DNA from 2 places in the Undibacterium sp. Rencai35W genome. Region 1 is predicted to be linked to the other one. Evidence: predicted binding sites of a transcription regulator. Region 1 holds the regulator's gene; the other holds the start of a gene.
What was found. The regulator LexA, encoded in region 1, represses DNA repair genes until DNA is damaged. The targets are predictions, from matches to a motif close to ACTGTATNNNNATACAGT.
Positions count from the first base shown of each region.

Region 1 (8,167 bases):
GACATCGCAGCACGCATGACGTGATCTGCATCGGACTCCAGACGATCGATTTCTTCGCAAATCGATAGCATCTGACGTGAATTCGCCATGTTAGGCAACAACGCCACGGCATCTTTCACTTTTTCAGCGCAGGCCAGGCAGAGCTCGGCAAGACGTTTGGCCTCAGGCGTGATCTCACGGATATCATACAAAGAAATCGTCTGGCCAGCATCTTCCAGCAAATCCAGAATATCGTCCATACGAGTGATCAGCTTATGGATGTCATCTCTATCTAGCGGCGTAATGAATGTCTTATGAAGAAGCTCGATTGTATTGTAGGTGACGGTATCTGCCTGTTTTTCAATCGCTTCAATCGCATGAACCCTGATTTCCAGATCATCGAAATTAGTCATCAGAGCGACCATTTCTTTCGATCCTTTTACGCATAACTCAGCATGCTGATTAAAGAGTTCAAAAAACTTTCCCTCTGTGGGCATCAATCGTCCAAACATTTTTTTCTCACTAAAGTAGTAACACTAAAATTGTGTCGAAGCTACAGGAACGTGTCCTGCAACTCCAGACGCTGCTTCATATTGAATAAATTTGCTAAAACCAACTACGAAAATTTAATTATTCGTTATCGCCATACACAGATAATGATCCGGTGTAATTGTCAAATTTGGTGTACTCACCCAGGAATGTCAGGCGTACGCTGCCAATAGGACCATTACGCTGTTTGCCGATGATAATTTCTGCGGTACCTTTATCGGGCGAGTCAGGGTTGTAGACCTGATCACGATAAATAAACAAGATCACGTCTGCATCCTGCTCAATCGCACCAGATTCGCGCAAATCCGACATAACAGGCCGCTTATTAGGACGTTGCTCAAGCGAGCGATTCAACTGGGACAATGCGATAACAGGACACTGCAACTCCTTCGCCAGCCCTTTTAAGCTACGAGATATTTCAGAAATTTCTGTCGCACGGTTTTCACCGCCAGAGTTACCTGACATCAGTTGCAAGTAATCGATAATGATCAATCCCAATTTGCCACATTGACGTGACAAACGACGTGAGCGGGCACGCAACTCAATAGAACTCAGTGCCGGCGTTTCATCAATGTACAATTGCGCATCGTTCATTTTTTGAATCGCATGCGTTAAGCGAGGCCAATCCTCATCAACCAGGCGCCCGGTACGTAACCGGTGCTGATCCAGGCGGCCAACAGAACCCAGCATACGCATTGCTAATTGCGCGCCGCCCATTTCCATCGAAAACACGGCGACTGGCAAACCACTTTCAATAGCGACGTTTTCACCAATGTTAATAGAAAATGCCGTTTTACCCATCGATGGACGACCTGCAACAATAATCAAATCACCAGGTTGCAATCCTGATGTCATACGATCCAAATCAGCAAAGCCAGTAGGAACCCCAGTAATATCACTGCTGTGATCACGGTTGTATAACTCATCAATCCGCTCAACAACTTGCGTCAACAAAGGCTGAATCGCCGTAAAGCCTTGAGCTCCACGCGCACCCTCTTCCGCAATCGCAAAAATCTTCGATTCAGCTTCGTCAAGCATTTGCTTAACTTCTTTGCCTTGCGGATTAAACGCATTCCCGGCAATTTCGTCAGAGACCGATATCAGTTTACGCAAGACACCACGATCGCGCACAATCTCTGCATAACGACGAATATTGGCTGCAGACGGCGTATTTTGTGCTAGTGCGTTCAGATAGGTCAGGCCACCTGCATCATCAGCCTTATTGATTCCAGTTAGGGCCTCATATACCGTAATGACGTCAGCGGGCTTTGTCGCATTAATCAGCTTAACAATCGCCTGAAAAATAATACGGTGATCATAACGGTAGAAATCATCCTCACGAATGAAGTCAGCGATCCGGTCCCAGGCAGCATTGTCCAATAGTAGCCCCCCAAGCACAGACTGCTCTGCCTCGATGGAATGTGGGGGAACGCGAATGGAATCTAATTGCGGATCGGAAGGTGCTTTCATGGCGCGCATTATACCTTTTTATTCCACTTCAAAAACAAAGAAAGCAAAGCAGATGCCTTACCCAGACCGCACGTACTTGACGTATCAAAGATAGACCAAACATACAAAACACCATCAGAAAAAATCACCAAACATATATCAAACTGTTATTAACGTAAAAAAGCCGGGCAAGCCCGGCTTTTTATACAACTGAAATGAGCGTATTAAGCGTGCTCGCCCAATACAGCAACAGTCACATCAACAACGACGTCTGTGTGCAATGCAACAGCAACAGAATGATCGCCAACAATTTTCAACGGACCTTGTGGCATACGAATCTGCGCTTTTTCAACCGCGAAACCTTGTTTTACCAGAGCTTCAGCGATGTCAAAGTTAGTCACAGAACCGAACAAACGGCCATCAACACCAGATTTTTGCGAGATCTGAACTGTCAAACCTGACAGTTTTTCACCAGCAGCTTGCGCTACAGCCAAGCGTTCAGCAGCAGCTTTTTCTAAGTCTGCACGTTTCGCTTCGAATTCAGCGATTGCAGCAGCTGTTGCACGACGAGCCATACGTTGTGGGATCAAGAAGTTACGTGCGTAACCATCTTTAACTTTAACTACATCGCCCAGATTGCCGAGATTAACGACTTTATCAATCAGAATAACTTGCATATTTTTCTCCTAGTACCTTGTCGTCAATTACGCTGTGTGCAGATCAGTGTACGGCAGCAACGCGAGGTAACGTGCGCGTTTGATCGCCGTGTCAACTTGACGTTGGTACAGTGCTTTAGTACCAGTCAAACGTGCTGGCATAATTTTGCCGTTTTCTTGCACGAAATCTTTTAATGTGTCGACGTCTTTGTAGTCAACTTGCGCTACATGTGCTGCTGTGAAGCGGCAGAATTTTTTGCGTTTGAACAAAGGATTTTGTTGCTGACGCTTTTGTTTCAGTTTGCTTTTGTCAAATTTTTTACCGAATGCCATTTTTGGCTCCTAATCTAGTAAAGTCGTCTCGAAATCAGTGATGTGAAATACGAGACTTTTGCTGTTACGGTTCTTGCGCGACAAAAAACCTGTGAATTGCATAACTACTCCCAGCTCTATCTCTAAAAATCGTTTTGAAATATTACCTGCTGCAATGGCATTAATTTCAAATTCGACTACACGCTGAGTATTCGCCTGCTCTTGCTTTGAAGAATGCGTCAGTACCGCAGAAGCTATCGGAATTCCTGCTGGCGTATAGCGCAGCGCCGATTTTTCCAAAATACTGGCAACAACTTTAAGCTGATTCACTGATTTATGTTGCGTCCTCTAAAGGTCAATTATGCCGCTGGCGCTTCTACGCGTTGCGTTTTAGCAGCATCTTCTTTCTGTACAGCTTTCATCATTGGAGATGGTGCTGTTTCAGCTTTTTTCATTTTGACTGTGAGGTGGCGCAGAACTGCATCATTGAATTTGAATGCGGTTTCCAACTCGAGCAGAGTCTCAGCATCGCACTCAATGTTCATGCAAACATAATGTGCTTTAGCCAGTTTTTGAATCATGTAAGCCAATTGACGACGGCCCCAGTCTTCAACGCGGTGTACTTGGCCGCTGCGTGCTACTACAGAAGCTTTGTAACGCTCGATCATTGCAGGCACTTGCTCGCTTTGATCAGGATGTACGATAAATACGATTTCATAATGACGCATATATTCTCCTTGTGGACAATAAAATAGCCCGCCTCGGCGTCAAGACGAGTGCGGGAAGAGGAAAAGCCCATGACTATACTGCACTTTTTGAATTTACTCAATAGTTTCAAGCACTTATTGCGGACACAGAAAAAATTATTGATCCAATACCCTTTTCCGATTCAGGCTCAGGTTCTAAATGAAAAAATTTTGGCTATTCAGAAATTTATGTTTATACTGTACAAAAATACAGGCTGCATATAAACCCAGCCAAACTTTACCCAATTGGAATTCTGACATGCTAAAACTTACTGCCCGCCAAGAACAGATTCTGAATTTGATTAAAGATGCCATTCAAAATACCGGCTTTCCGCCGACGAGAGCAGAAATTGCTAACGAACTAGGATTTCGCTCAACCAATGCAGCCGAGGAACACCTGCAAGCACTAGCCCGCAAGGGAGTTATAGAAATAGCTCCAGGAACATCGCGTGGCATCCGCCTGCTTGACTCTGCTTTGAGCAATCTTAAAGGGAAATTTAGTGGTGGAACACAAATGGCATTGCCCCACCCTGCTTTGATGCAACTCAGTCTGCCTTTAGTTGGCAGAGTGGCTGCCGGCTCACCTATTTTGGCTCAAGAACATGTAGACACAAATTACCAGGTTGACCCTGCATTATTTTCTGCAATACCTGACTACTTACTCAAAGTCCGCGGGATGTCTATGCGTGACGCAGGTATTTTTGATGGCGATTTACTCGCGGTAAAAAAATCGAGAGAAGCAAAAAATGGACAGATCGTTATTGCTCGCATGGGTGACGATGTGACTGTCAAACGATACAAAAAAACTGGCAGTATCATTGAATTACTTGCTGAAAATCCCGACTATCCCAACATTAAAATTGCTGAACAAGATGAAGATTTTTCTCTGGAGGGCTTGGCCGTTGGCTTGGTTCGTGCCTGGACTTAACCAAACTTAGCCAGACTCTAAACATGCACAAGTAAGCAACTGATTTGTGCATGTTAATCAAAATAGTGACTTTATCCTTCAACTATAGCCGCTACCTGCAGCACCTCATAATCCGCAAGAAATTCAGCCATTGATTGACGGGTAATACCCCACTCAGAATGAGCATGCCACACATTACCCTCAAAATATATGCCAACGTGGTGGATACCTCTGCCACCTTTTCTTGTACAAAAAATTAGGTCATGATTGACCACTTCTGCGAGTTTTTTTGAACGACCAAGGCGACGTTGATCGTAAGAATTTTTAGGAATACTCTTAGCTAAAACATCATAATAATAGCGTTGAGTAAAACCAGAACAGTCAATCCCTGCACGAGTTATACCGCCCCATATATAAGGCGTTGCATACCAATATTGAAAAAATACATCAGAGCTTTGGCCTAAAGATTCAACAGAAATATAGGCATGAATATCTGCATCAATATTAACTGCAGCAGCAGGAACCCAACCTATCACTCCATCCCACTTCATGACTAAAGCAAAATCAAGGTGAGTACCAAGTATGCGAACAACCTCTTCAACATCACACTGAGTTTGACGGAACCGGTCTTTTTCATCGGAGCTCATCGATGAGTAAGTCGGCTCAGGATGCCTCAATACATCCATTAAATATAGGGCCCTTCCATACACATCACTGAACCATTGATCTTTTTCAATATGAACCATTATTTGATTTCTCAATTAAACCCAAAATAAATTCATGGCATCGTGATTAAAATTACGATGCAAATAAAATAGCCGCTGATTTAAACAGCGGCTATTTTGAGGCAAAACCTAGGAGATTAAACAATCAATGTTTTACGACGCCAGTGTCACCGACAGTTTCTGTTTTGGCTGCGGCAGCAACCAAAACTTCTTCATCAGTTAACGCAACAGGCATGCGCTCAAGTGCAATTTCCAAAACCTTGTCAATCCAGCGCACAGGAATAATTTCCAATTTATTTTTTACGTTATCAGGAATATCGGCTAAATCTTTGGCATTTTCCTCTGGTATCAATACAGTCTTAATACCACCGCGATGAGCTGCTAATAATTTCTCTTTCAATCCTCCGATAGGCAGAACTTCGCCACGCAAAGTAATTTCGCCAGTCATCGCGACATCAGCACGTACAGGGATACCCGTAAAAACAGATACCAGTGCCGTCGTCATCGCAATACCGGCTGAAGGACCATCCTTAGGAGTCGCTCCCTCTGGCACATGAATGTGAATGTCACTTTTTTCAAAAACATCATTCTTGATACCTAGGCGCTTAGCGCGGCTACGAACTACTGTACGAGCAGCTTCAATTGACTCCTTCATGACATCGCCCAAAGTGCCTGTACGTATTACGCCGCCTTTTCCGGGCATTGCAACTGCCTCAATCGTCAACAGATCTCCGCCAACCTCTGTCCATGCCAGACCAACCACTTGCCCAACTTGATTTTCTTTCACTGCGACGCCAAAATCATAGCGACGAACACCAAGGAACTTATCAAGATTCTTGGAGGTGATCGTTGCTTTTTTCTCGCTCTTTTTCAATAAAAGCATCTTCACTACCTTACGACAAATCTTGGAAACTTCACGTTCCAAGGAGCGCACACCAGCTTCTCTGGTGTAGTAACGAATGATGTCGCGAATCGCACTTTCGGATACATTAATCTCACCGTCTTTTAAACCATTATTCTTAATCTGTTTTGGCAACAAATAACGCTGAGCAATACTAGTCTTTTCATCTTCGGTATAACCTGACAGACGTATGACCTCCATCCTGTCTAACAAAGCGGGCGGAATATTGTACGAATTAGAAGTCGCCACAAACATTACATCGGACAAATCGAAATCAACTTCAATGTAATGATCTGAAAAAGTATGATTTTGCTCAGGATCCAAAACCTCCAGCAATGCAGACGACGGATCACCGCGGAAATCAGCCCCCATTTTGTCGACCTCATCCAGCAGGAATAATGGGTTGCGTACGCCAACCTTAGACAAACTCTGCAAAATTTTACCTGGCATAGAACCGATGTAAGTACGACGATGGCCGCGGATTTCAGCTTCGTCGCGCACTCCACCTAAAGCCATACGCACAAACTTGCGATTTGTTGCACGGGCAATCGACTGTCCTAGCGAGGTCTTACCAACCCCCGGAGGACCCACCAGGCACAAGATCGGAGCTTTTAACTTATCGACGCGCTGCTGAACGGCAAGATATTCCAAGATCCGTTCTTTGACCTTATCTAAGCCATAGTGATCATCTTCCAACACTTTTTCTGCATTGGTCAGATCATTATTAACTTTGGATTTTTTCTTCCACGGTAAATTAACGATGGTATCGATATAATTTCTTACTACGGTCGCCTCTGCCGACATGGGAGACATCATCTTGAGTTTTTTCAACTCAGCCATCGCCTTATCGCGCGCCTCTTTAGGCATTTTGGCGGCAACAATTTTCTTTTCCAGCTCGTCGATATCTGCGCCCTCGTCGCCCTCGCCCAACTCTTTCTGAATCGCTTTAACCTGCTCATTCAAATAATATTCGCGCTGAGACTTTTCCATCTGACGCTTGACTCGTCCACGGATACGCTTCTCTACCTGCAGAATATCGAGTTCACCTTCCAATTGTCCAAGCAAATGTTCGAGCCGCTTAGATACACTGAAGATTTCCAAAATAACCTGCTTCTGTTCAAGCTTTAATGGCAGATGAGCGGCAATCGTATCGGCAAGACGACCAGCGTCGTCAATACCAGATAAGGAAGCCAAAATTTCAGGAGGAATTTTTTTATTCAATTTGACGTATTGGTCAAATTGCTGGACGATTGCGCGGCGCATCGCCTCAACTTCGGAGTCATCACCCTCTTCTGGAGGTACGGGCGTGAGATCCGCCGTAAAATGCGATTCAGTTTCGGTAATTTTATGGATGCGTGCACGCTGCGCGCCCTCGACCAATACCTTGACGGTGCCGTCAGGTAGTTTCAACATTTGCAAAATGTTAGCGATACAACCGATCTCGTAAATATCGTCAGCGGATGGTTCGTCCTTGGCAGCAGCTTTTTGGGCTGCGAGCATGATGCTCTTTCCCTGCTCCATTGCCGCTTCTAAAGCCTTGATAGACTTTGGCCGGCCAACAAACAAGGGTATAACCATATGCGGGAAAACTACCACATCGCGCAAAGGCAATAACGGCAATTCTGTTTGTTCAGTGATTATGGAAGTTGTCATGGCGCACCTTATTCAAAATTTCTAGTAGATAGATTGGCGCACTAGGCCAAAACTCAAGCCCGTCATCCGAAAAACAATAAAAAAAGCCACTCAGAGGAACCTCCGGGTAGCTTTTCGATTGAAGCTCAATTTTATTGTGTAATTAATTGTACTGCGTATTCCTGATATTCGCGGATCAATTGTGACATTCACCCACACTTTTTAGGAATTAAGACTTCACGCCCGAAACTTTCGGTTGCTCGTCATAAATCAACAAAGGCTTAGCGCCATTATTGATCGTATTTTCATCA
Region 1 is NZ_JBMPPC010000001.1:236,267-244,433, reverse strand. It holds gene ACO0K3_RS01040 (DUF47 domain-containing protein) at 1-491, opposite strand, end outside; gene ACO0K3_RS01035 (replicative DNA helicase) at 610-1,998, opposite strand; gene rplI (50S ribosomal protein L9) at 2,202-2,654, opposite strand; gene rpsR (30S ribosomal protein S18) at 2,682-2,966, opposite strand; gene priB (primosomal replication protein N) at 2,976-3,275, opposite strand; gene rpsF (30S ribosomal protein S6) at 3,305-3,673, opposite strand; gene lexA (transcriptional repressor LexA) at 3,951-4,619, shown strand; gene ACO0K3_RS01005 (C40 family peptidase) at 4,691-5,344, opposite strand; gene lon (endopeptidase La) at 5,469-7,877, opposite strand; gene clpX (ATP-dependent Clp protease ATP-binding subunit ClpX) at 8,086-8,167, opposite strand, start outside.

Region 2 (8,167 bases), on a different contig from region 1:
CCCTAAACAGTCAGATGGGATTCTTGATGCCAGACGTTCAACGACCCCGCACGCTGAGATAAGGGTCGGATTTCGATTAAGCAATCTACCTAAAAAACTAAGCTACTTAAGGTAGATTTGGCCTAATTCAGTATCAGTAATCCGAGTTTTAGGCTTTAAATTAAATCAGTATAAATTTAAGTATCAGTATCAGTGTCAGTGTAAGTGTAAGTGTAAGTAAAGAACTATTGCTTGATTTTCAATACAAATCTCGAACCTAAAAAATTTCTCTTTTTTTAGAAAGGAATACCAGAAACAAATTTTTCATTGATTGGTCCATGAACTGGCTCGTCGTCAGTCCAGTTCCACTTTCCGAAGCGGGATTTTTGAAAATCGTTCATTGCCTCGATAATTTCTTCCCTCGAATTCATTACGAAAGGGCCATGTTGTACAACCGGCTCATTTAAGGGGCGTCCTTGTAACATGAGAATTTCTGTTGGTCGTGCACCGTTGGACAATTGAACAGAGGCATCACTTCGGATTTCTATGGCTGAATGACGTGACATCAGGTGACTATCAATTGACAATGAGTCTCCGGCAAAGAAGAAAAGCTGTCTTCGGATGCCTTGCACTTGAGTTGGTGGCAATACCCAAGTGGCGCCCGGCTCCATCTTTATGGTCCAAATCGCCACATTATTCACAAGATCAGCGGCCCACGAATTTGGAGGAGGCTTCGGCATTTTTGTAGTGGGTTCGCCGAGGAAATCTCCTGCAATACAATGTACTTCAGTTTTTTTATTCGATTTCCAAAAGCTATATTTAGGGATATCTTTAGCCCAAATCATAGTGAAGTTCGGATCGACTAATTTATTTTTTGCTGGCAAATTTAGCCAAATTTGTATTAGGTCTAATGGATTAGACTTATCTTTATTTAATAATGGGAAGACTTCGGAATGTACGATGCCTCGGCCGGCTGTTAACCACTGCGTATCGCCATCTCCATACCTAGCGCGAACCCCCAACGAATCAGAATGATCAACTAGGCCTTTACGTACAATAGTAATAGTTTCAAATCCTCTATGAGGATGTGCGGGAAATCCAGGTACTTTCTTTCCATGGTACATGCTCCAACGTTTGGACTTAGAACTTTCAGGCCAATAGATTGTTTCAATTCCATTTTGCGGTCCAAAATTTTCGTTACCTGGTGGATATTCGTCATTATGGTGTACGCAAATCAGAAATGGGTCGATTGTTTTCCAAACTGACCCAAGAGGGCTGATTTTTAAAATGGAGGAACTCATGCTGGCTTTAATAATGTGACGATATTTTTTTAAAAAATTCAACTCGCTCAATTCGAAGAATTGGATCGTCTGAAGCAATTCAAAACGATGAGTCCCCTTAAAGTTTCAGTTGACTACATCATTTAAATTTAAACGTATGTTCTTATCCAAATTTGATCAGATTTTGAAGGATCAACGGCCCGCCCATCCCGAGTAGAGCCCCCCCCTGATCAATTCTGCCGAGAAAGATTGGTGCAAAACCTAAATCAGAAACTAATTGGGATCCAACTTCAGCTGCTTTCGTATCATTACTAGATACGAACATTACTCGGCGACCACCACCTTCAGCTGGGTTCATTGCCAACAATTTTGCAGGTAATTGGTTAAGTGTTTTAACAATTTTTGCGCCAGGAAATGATGTTGCAACCAAATTACTCGATGCATGTCCTTTCAATTCATCTGGTGAGATACCATATGCATTCATCGCATCGATAATGATTTTGCCACTCCAGTCAGAGAGCATTTTTCCAATTAATGGATGAGCACGGAATGGTATTGCTAAAATAATGACGTCTGCTTTGATCGCTTCTTCGATTTCCTTTGCGGTTACTTTCCCACCGATTTGAGTCACCATTGGTTGAATCGATTCCGGACCACGTGAATTTGCGATACTTACTTCAATCCCATTTCGTGAAAAATGCCGTGCAAGTGCAGTACCAACGTTGCCTGATCCGATAATAGACTGTTTCATGTTTTTTCCTTTAAGAATTAATTGGAAAGCTTAAGCTTCCAGCGAAGCGATTTGTACCGAAGCTTGTTTTAAAGCTGCAGCTTTTACGTCTGGCCCGAACGCCAGTCCTTCTGCACGGACAATAGTTACATCTGTCACGCCGAGAAAACCCAATAATCCGACGAGGTAACACTCCTGATGCTCAATAGCTGCCGCTGGACTTCCTGCTGAATAAACACCACCACGTGCAGAGGCAATGATTGCCTTCTTATTTTTCAGTAAGCCTTCAGGACCGGTCGCCGTGTATTGAAAAGTTTTTCCTGCAATTGCGATGCGATCAATCCAAGCCTTCAGCGAAGTTGGAATTGATAAGTTATACATTGGTGTTCCGATAACCAAAACATCAGCATCAAACAACTCTTCTAGGTAAGCATTACCTTTTGCAATATCCGCGTTAATAATATCGTCATTGATTTCTACCCCGTGCATGATTGCGAGATGGGTTCCTGATAAATGCAATGCTGGATCAGAAGCTAAATCACGGGCAATCACAGTAATTTCCGGATGCTTGGATTTGAAATGGCTGACTATCTCTGCTGAGAGATTACGGCTCACGGAGTCAGCACCTAATATGCTTGAATCTAAATGAAGAAGTTTCATATTATTTCCTTTAATTTTCGTAAATTTCAAAAAATTGTTAAAGTTCGTTACTATTTTTACTTCAGCAGATTATTGTTTAACTGCTTCAACTTGAATTACTAATTTGACTGTATCTGGAACGCCATAATCTAATCCCCAGTTCATTCCCCATTGTGTTCGTTGTATCGTCGTTTCAAAGTCTCCACCACAAACTTCGTGTTTAATAATTGGATTCATATAGCAATTAAAATTGGTTGCCTTCAACAAGACTGGCTTAGTCTTTCCTAATAGAGTCAATTCCCCTTTTACTTCGGAAATTTTCTCTCCATGGAAGCTAATTTTGTCTGCGGTAAATTTCGCGGTAGGATATTTAACTGAGTCGAAAAAGTCTGCTGTTTGCAAGTGTTGATCAAACGCTGCAAGGCCGGTAGTGATTGATCTTGAATCAATCGTCAGATCGACTTTTCCAGACTGTGCAGCCAAATCCAAAACTACAGTTCCTTCCTTTTTATCGAAGCGACCTCGATTTGTAGATGTACCAAAATGTGTCACCTCAAATGTCACATAAGTGTGTGTGGGGTCAATGTTATAAGTTGCAGTTTCAGCATGTGCAGTACCCAAAAAACCTGCAACAGCTAAGAGGGCAGCAATAATAGTTTTACGCATAGAAATATTCCTTTTTGATTGCTAAATAGAGGTAATTACGGCTTATTCATGCCGGATGTTGTTCTTTGATTGGCAGTGCGAAATTAAGCAAAGCGCTTCGTCACACAGTTTGTAACGCATTTAAATTTCGCTGCTTCATTTGATCTCCTTTCTAACTTAACCACCATGAGAGCGAATCGTACGCACCTCCATCAATCTTGAAAAGATGATATATTGAGATATATACCATCTGTTTTTGAGATAGAAGGAGCGTCATGTTAGACGGGATATCGTTAGATCAACTCAGAACTTTTATTTGTGCAGTCGACGAAGGAAACTTTTCTGCTGCAGGTAGAAAGCTCAACCGTGTACAGTCCGCAGTGAGCGGTTGGGTAAGTAGTCTTGAAGATCAGATTGGGGTCGTGTTATTTGATCGGACTGGACGGATACCAAAGTTAACTCCAGAAGGCGTCTTACTTGTTGCTGATGCTCGCAATATTGTCGCTGGTGTCGACACGTTGAAAGCTCGTGCAAAATTAATGTCCTCGGGGGTTGAACCAGAACTTTCTGTTGTGATTGACGTTTTCTTTCCTACTGCAGTCGTTAGTGCAGTAGCTAAAGCATTTGCAAGTAAATTCCCTCTAACACCATTGAGAATTTTTGTTGAGGGACTAGGCGCTGCGTATCAACCAATATTGGAAGCACGTTGTAGTCTAGGAATTCTCGGTTCTTTACCTGTGACTTTTCCTTCACTCGTCGGCGAACGACTTGGGGAAATTCCGTTAGTAACTGTCGCTTCAAAAAATCATCCTTTGGCAGAATTTAATTCAAAAATTCCGAAACGTGAATTAGCAAAGCATGTTCAACTAGTGTTAACTGATCGGTCCGATTTAATGGCTGGCCAAGATTATGGTGTGATATCACCACTTACTTGGCGCCTTGCTGATCTCTCTACTAAACATGCTTTTCTCAGAGATGGCGTTGGATGGGGTAGCATGCCAATTCACACTGTAGCAAAAGAAATTTCGGAAGGTGAGTTGGTCATCCTGGAATCGGATGAATTGCCCAAGGCGGGATTTAACTTAATTGTCTCAGCATTCCATCAAGCATCTGCACCTCCCGGGCCCGCTGGTCGTTGGTTTGTTGATCAGCTAAAGGGATGTCTAAAGCTTCCCGGGTGAACTTGTAGAAATTTTGGCGGTTAAGTTATTCCTACTCGAGAGGCAAGCTTGAAAAAAGTTGGACGATTCTTGGTACAAATTTTCGAGTGAGTTGATCACCCATAAATTTTCCCGCACTATATTTTGTGGACTGCGTTTGATGCGCAGTCCGAATGTCGTCTTTGTGCCGATGAGCATATTAAACCACCAAGTGCTTGCCAAGGAATTGCAAAAGCTCGCAATTCGATTTGGCTTTGATATGTCAGATGAGGCAGCGATGGCTAGCGTAATTGAGGACGTAAAGCTGATGGCAATTTATCTTGGCACAGCGGATTCCAGCGTTGAAATGAAACGGCGTTCAGTCCTCGTAGTACCTGTAATCACAACGCGTTCGGCAGATTATTGGATATTTGGGCAAGCGGCATTCCTTTCAAGTGGTACGACCACAGTTTTCTGCAATGCTGTTAGCAAAGGTGCCGTTGGTGGGGCTGTTTTATTGGTCGAGATAGTTGGAATGGTGGCGCTAGATCCGTACATTACGATGAAGCCATTACTCCTTATGCCGGTTGGTCAAAGGGGATCTATTACAGCAAAAAACCGATGCCCTTGGGATTGATGAGCAAGCAGATGTAATTGCAGACATCGACCCATCATTATGCAAGAAGGAAAACCCCGGCCACAAGCGTTGGCATTCCCTTTGCAACTTGTTGCCTATCTTCCGATCGTGGAAGTTAAGGACGCAGCCGCGTAGAAATTTTCTTCGAATATGGCTCTTAATATGATGCAATTTAATTCTACCAACATGCTCGGACGTATAGTAAGCCCCCTCCCCGAGCTGGGGATCGATCAAGTTCGAAAAGTATTATCTGATCACTGTAGTAACGAAAAAACTGTTTTGCCGAACGGTTTCAACATTGGGAAAAATATTGGCGTGTCAATCGATTAGCTGGTGTTCCTCCGGCACTTGTTGAATGGATTTAGGTTGATACTACGGTTCCAACAAAAAACTCCGTCAAAGTATTTACTCCAAGTTGTAAGGGGGAGCAACTAAAGAAACTAGACTTTCCCCAAGTAGCCATTGATGTCGAACCAATCAATTCCACTCCAAATTAGATGCCTGGTGATCATCGAATTTTGGCCAACAGATTGGTAGTTTAGGGTTAACTGCAATTGGGATTGTTGTGAGTGCGAACGTGGTGCTCGACACTAACTCAAACAAGAGTTCAAGTCCGGGTCGTTGAAAACGTCTGCACCGTTTCGCAGGCCGTGTTGTCTCCAAAAACTGAATGCAATGTACAAACACAACTCCAAAGTTCAGACTTAGCTGAATAAAATTCAAAGTTAAATAAAAACTGAAACTATGCAATATGGAGGCAACTCGCACGGATCATGGTTACTATGTTGGTTTGAAGAATTTAAAAAACATGCTTGCATAAATCACTGATTTTTTATACAGTATAGTCAGATTAAATAAAAACGAGAATTTGACTGTTCTCAGTTAGTAAAATTAGGTAACCGACAATTAAGCGTAACAATAACCAAGCGCACTATTTCCGAAAGAAATCATGGACGACAAAAAATCCGATTCCAGCTCTGACAAAAGCAAAGCATTGGCTGCCGCTCTGGCGCAGATTGAAAAGCAATTTGGTAAAGGCTCCGTTATGCGGATGGCCGATGGCGAGGTCGTAGAAGAGGTTCAGGTTGTATCGACAGGGTCTTTGGGTCTGGACGTTGCTCTCGGTGTCGGTGGTTTGCCACGTGGTCGTGTTGTTGAAATCTACGGACCTGAATCCTCAGGCAAGACAACTCTGACGCTGCAAGCTATTGCTGAGATGCAGAAATTAGGTGGTACCTGTGCGTTCATTGATGCAGAACATGCGCTTGACGTGGGTTATGCACAAAAGCTGGGTGTGAATTTGTCTGAACTGTTGATTTCTCAGCCTGATACAGGTGAACAGGCTTTGGAAATTACGGATGCCCTGGTTCGTTCCGGCAGCGTCGATCTTGTCGTTATCGACTCTGTCGCGGCATTGACGCCACGCGCTGAGATTGAAGGCGATATGGGTGACTCGCTTCCTGGTTTGCAGGCACGTCTGATGTCGCAGGCTCTGCGTAAATTGACTGGTAGCATTAAGCGCACCAATACTTTGGTTATTTTTATTAACCAGATCCGTATGAAGATCGGTGTGATGTTTGGTAGCCCTGAGACGACTACTGGTGGTAACGCACTGAAATTTTATGCATCGGTTCGCTTGGATATTCGTCGTACCGGCTCAATCAAGTCGGGCGATGAAGTCATCGGTAACGAAACAAAAGTGAAAGTGGTGAAAAACAAGGTGGCGCCGCCATTCAGAGAGGCGCATTTCGACATCATGTATGGCGAAGGAACCTCACGTGAAGGCGAGATCCTGGATTTGGCCGCAGAAGCCAAGATCATTGAGAAGGCGGGTGCCTGGTATAGCTATAACGGCGAGCGTATTGGTCAGGGTAAAGACAATGCCCGGACATATTTGAAAGAGCGCCCAGAGTTGTCACGCGAAATTGAAAATAAAGTTCGTGCGCATTTGAATGTGCCTTTATTGCCACCTGTCGCCGAGTAAGTGAGACGCAATATTTAGTTGGGTTCGACGGTGTTGTTCGTCATGCGCGGCTAATTTCATCCACACTTTGTGATATCTCCATTAAACGCCGGATCCACTCTTAAAGAATGTGCCGGCGTTTTTTATTGAGCTTATGACTTTATGCCTAGACCACAAATCAGCTTAAAAGCACGCGCTCTCCGGTACTTGTCTATGCGCGAACATAGCCGTATCGAGCTGGCGCGTAAGCTGCAGCGTTATGCCCAAGATGGGGATGATGTGTCAGCTTTATTAGATGTGTTAGAGGCGGCTAAGTATTTGTCTGCTGAACGCTTCTCCGATTCTTTGGTGAACCGGCGGATTGCTCGCTTTGGTAATCAGCGTATTTTGGCTGAGTTACAAAGCCATCAGATGGATGATCAGGAAATATCTCGTATCAAAGCTGAGATAAGCCTTACGGAGTCCGGTCGGGCGATAGAAGTATTGCACAGAAAATTTCCGTGTAAAGCTACGGATCATATAGAGAGGGCGAAGCAAGCTCGGTTTTTGCAACAACGCGGATTTTCACAAAAGGCAATTCAATTCGCGATGAGAGCGCCCAGAGAGGATGACTGGGATAGCGAAGAGCTGAGCTAAGTAAAAACATGTCGAAAATATGATCAAATTAGCCATAGATATGTAGCTTGATGATACAAATAATTCTTGAATTTGGAGAGTAAATACCTCGCTAAATGAAGATTGCTTGAGCACTTGTGCTACACTTCTGTGGTTTTTTGCAGGGCCGCAGGAGCGGCTGTTATCGTAGAAGCTGCGGTAACGACACGCAATTGTGGCTCTTTATTCTGAAATAGCCGCCAGCAGGCATTATGCCCTTACCATCAACAACTATCGGACGTGCGCTGAAGCATACGCGCTCAATCCAGATCAACGCGTTCGCTCGTGACGACGGATTGTGGGATCTCGACGCCCACATCACCGATACCAAAACTCGTGACATCAAACTTGCTTCAGGCATTCGCCCTGTTGGCACCGCGCTGCACGATCTTAGTTTGCGCATCACTATCGATACTAATTTAACGATTGTTGATGCCGTGGCTGTTTCAGATGCTGTTCCTTATCCTGGGTTTTGCAACACCATTAGTCCTGATTACAGGA
Region 2 is NZ_JBMPPC010000005.1:289,028-297,194, forward strand. It holds gene ACO0K3_RS13195 (pirin family protein) at 276-1,322, opposite strand; gene ACO0K3_RS13200 (NADPH-dependent F420 reductase) at 1,423-2,010, opposite strand; gene ACO0K3_RS13205 (FMN-dependent NADH-azoreductase) at 2,041-2,649, opposite strand; gene ACO0K3_RS13210 (YceI family protein) at 2,719-3,294, opposite strand; gene ACO0K3_RS13215 (LysR family transcriptional regulator) at 3,549-4,454, shown strand; gene ACO0K3_RS13220 (hypothetical protein) at 4,594-5,049, shown strand; gene recA (recombinase RecA) at 5,999-7,033, shown strand; gene recX (recombination regulator RecX) at 7,175-7,648, shown strand; gene ACO0K3_RS13235 (DUF2889 domain-containing protein) at 7,879-8,167, shown strand, end outside.
Region 2: recA (recombinase RecA) is a predicted target of LexA. The motif match lies at 5,873-5,890, and genes of this name have one in related genera.